Regions from separate parts of the Serratia sp. TSA_105.2 genome, predicted to be linked through region 1. Evidence: riboswitches for the same ligand, from Rfam matches in the RefSeq annotation. Region 1 holds a riboswitch; each other region holds the start of a gene.

Region 1 (2,194 bases):
ACTCGATGCCCAGCCAGCCGCACAGCGTCGCCAGCCAGCCCTGGCGGCCATAGACGCTGAGCAGGCCGAACACCGCCACCAGCACCGGCAGCACCAGCGTCATGGCGCACAGTCGCAGCAGCAGCTGCCGGCCGGGGAAACGGCGGCGATAGAGCGCGCGCGCCAGCAGAACGGCGGGCAGCACCGAAATCAGCGCCGACAGCAGCGCCTGCCAGAAGGTGAAGCGCACCACGTGCCACAGGTAGCTGTCCTGCCACAGGCCGCGCCAGTCACTGTCAGGCGCGTGACGCCACAGTGAGCCCATCGCCAGCGCGGCGACCAGCAGGATCACGCCGGCGGCCAGCAGCCCCGGCCAGAGCCAGCGGGGGATCAGCGGCTGACGGCGGTTTGCCATGCCCGGATCCAACCGCTGCGTTGTTTGGCCACCTCTTCGGCGCTGTATTGCAACGCGGTATGCGGTACGTTCATCTGCTCAAAGCCGACGGGCAGTGGGGTGTTGATCACCGGGTACATCCAGTTGCCGGTCGGGATGGTGTTCTGGAACGCCGGCGTCACCATGAACTGCATGAAGCGCTCCGCCAGTTCAGGCTGTTTGGCGGCCTTCAGCTTGCCCGCCACTTCCACCTGCAGGTAGTGCCCTTCGCTGAACGTGGCGGCGGCGTAGAGATCTTTTTTCTCTTCAATCAGGTGATAGGCGGGAGAGGTGGTGTAGCTGAGCACCAGATCGCCTTCGCCCTTCAGGAACAGGCCGTAGGCTTCGCTCCAGCCTTTAGTGACGGTGACGGTCTTCTTCGCCAGCTGCTGCCAGGCGGCCGGCGCCTTGTCGCCATACACTTTCTGCATCCACAGCAGCAGGCCGAGGCCTGGCGTGCTGGTGCGTGGATCTTCGTAGATCACTTTCCAGTTGCGGTCGCTGCTGACCAGCTCCTGCAGGCTTTTCGGCGGGTTTTTCAGTTTGTCTTTGTTGTAGACAAAGGCGAAGTACCCGTAGTCGTAAGGCACGAAGGTCGCGTCCTGCCAGCCGCCCGGCACCGTCAGTTTGGCGGTGTCGACGCCGCTCGGCGCGAACAGGCCGGTTTGCTGCGCCGCCTGCAGCAGGTTGTTGTCCAACCCCAGCACCACGTCGGCGGCGCTGTTCTTGCCTTCCATGCGCAGGCGGTTCAGCAGCGAGACGCCGTCTTCCAGCGCGACGAACTTCAGTTCACAGTCGCACTCGGCTTCGAAGGCTTTTTTCACCGCCGGACCTGGGCCCCAGTCGGCGGCGAAGGAATCGTAGGTGTAAACCGTCAGCGTCGGCTTGGCGAACACCGGCGCGGCACACAGCAGCAATAAGCAGGGCAGATATGTTTTGACCACGTTGCACTCCTGAAAAATAAGGGGGCAAGGGCATCTGAGGGGGCGAGGCGGCGTCGCCGGTTCGCTGGGCTCAAATCCCTCCGCCGGTATTGACCGGATCAGGTTCGACGGGTGTGCTCTCAGCGGAAAATCGGGCTTATCACGCGGCCCGACTTACCGCACCCCGTTGAGACGGCGCTATTGTAAAGATTAACCGACCCGGGCGAAAGACGCTTATGCCTCCGGCGGGGCAAACCAGGCGGACTTGAAGTCGAACCAGCCGAGGGTGTTCATCCGCACGCCGCGCATGCTGCGCTGGCCGTGCAGCTGCAGCCAGTGGTGGAACAGCGGATGCAACTGGTGGTTGCTGACCAGACGCTGGCAGAACTCGGCCAGCGGCAAGCGGTTGGCGCGCCACAGCGCCGCGTCCTGCGCCAGATCTTCGTTCATGCAATGCTGCATCAGCGGCAGTTCGTACAGCGTGGCGAACAGCGAAAACTCCAGCGGCAGATAGAAGTTGGCGCTGCCGAGCCACAGATCGCTGCGCGCGTCGCCCTGGTGCCAGGTGGCGTAATCCACGCTTTGCACGATCAGGCGGATACCGTGCTGCGCCAGCAGCGGTTCGATCGCCTGGCGAATGGCGTGAAACTCCGAATGTTCATTGAAGTGGGTCATCGTCAGTTCGGTCAGGCCCGCGGGCTTGGGCTGCTGCGCTAGCGTGCGGTTGTGGTGCCAGCGCGGCAGCAGGCCGTACGCCGGCGACCAATAGCGCTGGTAGAGCGGCCCTGCGTGGCCCAGCAGTGAAATGGGGTTGATCAATTCGCACAGCCAACTGCGAATGGCGGGGTCGGCGGCCAGG
Region 2 (2,194 bases), on a different contig from region 1:
ATCTGCGCTTCATCTTCCGCCGGCGCGCACGCCAGCAGCGCCGCCGCTTCCGGCAGGTTCGGCGTAATGATCGACACCTGCGGCAACAGCTCGCGCCGAATAGACGCCACCGCCTCCGGCGCCAGCAGCGGATCGCCGCTTTTCGCCAGCATCACGGTGTCCAGCACCACGAACTCCGGCCGGTAATGGCGCAGCCGTTCGGCCACCGCCTGCACGATGTCGGCGTTGGCCAGCATGCCGATCTTGACGCTGTCGATGCGCACGTCGCTGAACACCGAGTCCAGCTGCGCGGCGACGAACGCCGGATCGATGTAATACACCGACTGCACGCCGCGGGTATTCTGCGCCACCAGCGCGGTGATCACCGAGGTGCCGTAGGCGCCGAGCGCCGAGAAAGCCTTCAAATCGGCCTGAATGCCGGCGCCACCGCTGGGATCGGTGCCGGCGATGGTCAGCGCGTTAATGCGTTTCATCACAGATCCTCCCCGCGCAGCTGATACAGGGCATCGAGGAACGCCGGCGTAAAGCTGCCCGGCCCGCCGGCCTGTCTGGCCGCGAGGCCGCCGCAGTGGGACATCACCCGGCAGGCGGTCGCCACGTTGTCCAGGCGATCGCCCGGCAGGGCGCAAAACGCCGCCGCCACCGCCGACAGCGCGCAGCCGGTACCCACCACCCGCGTCATCAGCGGGGAACCGCCTTCGATCGCCCAATCGCGTTGGCCGTCGGTGACGTAATCCACCGCGCCGGTGACCGCCACCACCGCGCCGCTGCGCTGCGCCAGCTCACGCGCGGCGGGCAATGCCGCCAGCGAATCGTCGCCGCTGTCCACGCCGCGGCCGCTGGCCAGCAACCCGCTGAGCGCCATGATTTCCGAGGCGTTGCCGCGTATCGCCGCCGGTTTCTCGTCCAGCAGCTGTTTAGCAAAGGCGGTGCGGTAGGAGAGCGCGCCGACCGCCACCGGATCCAGCGTCCAGGGCTTGCCGGCCTGATTGGCGGCGGCCACCGCCGCCCGCATCGATTCGGCGCGCAGCACATTGAGGGTACCGACGTTGATCAGCAGGCCGTCGGCCAGCTCGCTGAACTGCGCCGCCTCTTGCGGCTCCACCACCATCGCCGGGGAGGCGCCGAGCGCCAATAGCACGTTGGCGGTCAGCGATTGCACCACTTCGTTGGTCAGGCAGTGGATCAGCGGAGGCCGCTGTTGGAATTGGGTCAGACAGGCCGCGGCGCGAGCGCCGGGTAGTCCATCAGGTCGAGCGATCATATTCCTCCCAACCGGCGTTCAAGAAGGCGGCGCCGGCTGGGCGGCCGTGACTTCCCTACGCTGGCATTATCCAGATCAGGTAATACGGGTATTTCTCAGCCTTCACGTAGAAGGGCACCCCGAGTCATGAAAATCAATAGGTTGTGATCAACGTTGCGTTAATCCCTGCAGGGGATCATGCCAGCGACGGCGCGGACAAACAAGCGAATAAATTGCCCGGCGGGCATACGCCGCGCAATGCGCTATAGTGAGCACAAACCACCGGGAGATGCCATGCAGATAAGACCCTACCAAGAGACCGATCGCCCCTTCCTGCGCACGCTGTACCTGGCGTCGCGCAAGGCGGCGTTCGGCTGGCGCGATACCTCAAACTATCAGTTGGAAGATTTCGACGGCGCGACGCTGGGCGAAGCGATTTGGGTGGCGGAAGACGGCGGCGTGCTGCTGGGATTCGTCTCCGTCTACCGCGAAGACAACTTCATTCATAACCTGTATGTCGCTCCCCATCAGCCGCCGCGCGGCGTCGGCAGTGCGCTGCTGCAGGCGGCGGAAGCTACCTTCACCGCCACCGGCTCGCTGAAATGCCTGGTGAAGAATGAAAAGGCGCTGGCGTTCTACCGTAAACACGGCTGGCGCATCATCTCTACCGGCAACGCCGGCGAGGAAGATTATTACCTGATGCATTCGCCGGCCCGCTAACGCCGCCTTTCCCGTCACAGAACTCATTAATGATAATGGATTTCATTATCAGTTAAGCATACCCTTCCTTGTCTCTCTCAATGAACTTGGCAAGGAAGGTTATGCAACACCAAACGGATACACGCTTCCCCGATGCCGCAGCGGCGGACTACGATCGCCGTATTCTGACCCTGGTGCCCGGCTATCAGTTTGCCCAGGCGCTGCTGACGGCGACGCTCGCGCAGACGCTGC
Region 3 (2,194 bases), on a different contig from region 1:
ACGTAGCGCAGCAGCACGCCGGCGTGGATGGTGAAGTAGTCGACCCCTTGCTCCGCCTGTTCCAGCAGCGTATCGCGGAACATCGCCCAGGTGAGGTTTTCCGCCACGCCGTTGACCTTCTCCAGTGCCTGGTAGATCGGCACGGTGCCGATGGGCACCGGGCTGTTGCGCAGGATCCACTCGCGGGTTTCGTGAATATAGCGGCCGGTGGAGAGATCCATCACGGTGTCCGCGCCCCAGCGGGTGGACCACACCAGCTTCTCCACCTCTTCTTCGATCGACGACGTGACCGCCGAGTTGCCGATATTGGCGTTCACCTTTACCAGGAAATTGCGGCCGATGATCATCGGCTCCGCCTCCGGATGGTTGATGTTGGCGGGAATGATGGCGCGGCCAGCGGCCACTTCCTGACGCACGAACTCCGGCGTGATGTTGTCCGGTAGGTTAGCGCCCCAGCTCTGGCCCGGGTGCTGGTGGCGCAGCACCTCGCCGCGAATGCGCTCGCGCCCCATGTTTTCACGGATGGCGATGAACTCCATCTCCGGGGTGACGATACCGGCGCGGGCATAGTGCAGCTGGGTCACGCGCTTGCCCGGCAGCGCCTTGCGCGGCAGCGGCAGATGTTCGAAGCGCAGGTGATCCAGCCCCTCGTCCGCCAGCCGCTGTTGGGTGAAGCCGGAGCTGGCGCCGCTGAGGGTGGCGGTATCGCCGCGTGCGTCGATCCAGCCGGCGCGCAGCTTGGCCAGGCCGGCGTGCACGTCGAGCTCGGCCTGCGGATCGCCGTAGGGGCCGGCGGTGTCATACACCGGGATCGCCTCGTTGGGTTCATACTGTGGGTTGTCTTTGCTGCCGCCGAGCAGGGTCGGGCTGAGCTGAATTTCGCGCATCGGCACCTGGATATCGCTGCGCGAGCCTTGCAGATAGATGCGGCGTGAGTTCGGGAAAGCCATGCCTTGCAGGGTGTCGATAAACTGCTGGGCGGCTTCGCGTTGCGCTTTACGGGCGCGCGGTGGATTAACGTTAGACATAGCAAGTTCCTACCAGTGTGTTGGGTTGGGAAAGTTGCTTGTCTGGAGCTCGGAGGGAGTAATGATGGTGGCCGATAAGGCAGGGCGCCCGCAAGGGGAAGGCCGTGCCTGTGGCGATAGATTACTCTTGTTCCCTTCGCGGGTATTAACCCGATCAGGTTCCGCGGATCCCGAATTAACGGTCTCAGCCTGGCTGATTCGATGAACAAATCAGGCGCTAGGCACTCCGACAAGATGCCCCCCAGTATAGGAGGGATAAGAAAAAAAACTATAAAATTTTAACGCGCCGGATCCAGCGTCTGGTCCGGCAGCGGTTGCTGCGCGGCCTCCGCCTCCAGCTGGATCAGCTTATCTTCCAGCGCAAAGCGCGCCGCCAGCGTTTCGCCGATATCCGACAGGGCCTGGTGGAATTCCAGACAAACCTCCTGATCGATATCCACTTCGGTATAGCGATCGTGGAACGCCATGATCTGTTCGGTATTGGCCCACAGCTTGGGGTAGATGTTCACCGCCAGCGACATTTTCGGACTGGCTGCGCCTTCCACTTGTTTGATAATTCTGTCATAGATATGAAAATGCCCTGCGGAGAGGTAATCCACCAGGTTGTGGCAAAAGTTCTCCAGCGCTTTTTCATTCAGCGGCGTATGCTTTTCTTTATTCGGTTTGAGGCCTACCAGCGTGCAGTAGGCAACCAGCAACTGTTTGCGGGCCTGAAGCCATTGATCAACTAATTCATTACTACCGCCAACGCGCTGAGTCAGCCTTTCCAAACGGTTGAGCATGTTTGACTCCGTGTAAGTAATAAAAGTAACCGGTAAGTTATTAAAATGTAACAAAGCCGATTCGTAGAGTGCCAGTGAAGCTGAGGTTGTGCAACAACGATATGGAACTTGCATTAACGGGCAATGAAAACGGCTGGTGGATTGTCAGCCATGAAAGCAAACTTTGGTTACCGAACGGTGAATTGCCGTCGGGGACTGCCGCCGCTCTTGGGCTGCGGGGCCACATGGCGCGCACCATCGGTGAATGGGAGGGCGCGCCGGTCTGGCTGGTGCGCCAGGCGATGCCGCGGGAGATGGGCTCGGTGCGTCAGCTGTTGGATCAGGATCGCGGTCTGTTCCAGCTTGCCGGGCGCGGCGTGCAGCTGGCGGATTTCTACCGTTCCC

Evidence for each region. Region 1 has a riboswitch for thiamine pyrophosphate ahead of thiB (thiamine ABC transporter substrate binding subunit). Riboswitches for the same ligand answer to the same signal wherever they lie in the genome.
Region 2: it holds a riboswitch for thiamine pyrophosphate, as region 1 does, so the genes downstream of both, thiM (hydroxyethylthiazole kinase) here and thiB (thiamine ABC transporter substrate binding subunit) in region 1, are expected to answer to the same signal.
Region 3: it holds a riboswitch for thiamine pyrophosphate, as region 1 does, so the genes downstream of both, thiC (phosphomethylpyrimidine synthase ThiC) here and thiB (thiamine ABC transporter substrate binding subunit) in region 1, are expected to answer to the same signal.

The regions. Positions count from the first base shown of each region.
Region 1 is NZ_JBQZFT010000004.1:343,288-345,481, forward strand. Features, by position in the region: gene thiP (thiamine/thiamine pyrophosphate ABC transporter permease ThiP) at 1-394, opposite strand, end outside; gene thiB (thiamine ABC transporter substrate binding subunit) at 370-1,356, opposite strand; TPP riboswitch at 1,414-1,532, opposite strand; gene sgrR (HTH-type transcriptional regulator SgrR) at 1,570-2,194, opposite strand, start outside.
Region 2 is NZ_JBQZFT010000013.1:75,445-77,638, forward strand. Features, by position in the region: gene thiD (bifunctional hydroxymethylpyrimidine kinase/phosphomethylpyrimidine kinase) at 1-473, opposite strand, end outside; gene thiM (hydroxyethylthiazole kinase) at 473-1,264, opposite strand; TPP riboswitch at 1,300-1,396, opposite strand; gene ACUTSC_RS23210 (GNAT family N-acetyltransferase) at 1,538-1,963, shown strand; gene ACUTSC_RS23215 (methyltransferase) at 2,065-2,194, shown strand, end outside.
Region 3 is NZ_JBQZFT010000019.1:7,429-9,622, reverse strand. Features, by position in the region: gene thiC (phosphomethylpyrimidine synthase ThiC) at 1-1,028, opposite strand, end outside; TPP riboswitch at 1,143-1,267, opposite strand; gene ACUTSC_RS24525 (Rsd/AlgQ family anti-sigma factor) at 1,307-1,810, opposite strand; gene nudC (NAD(+) diphosphatase) at 1,912-2,194, shown strand, end outside.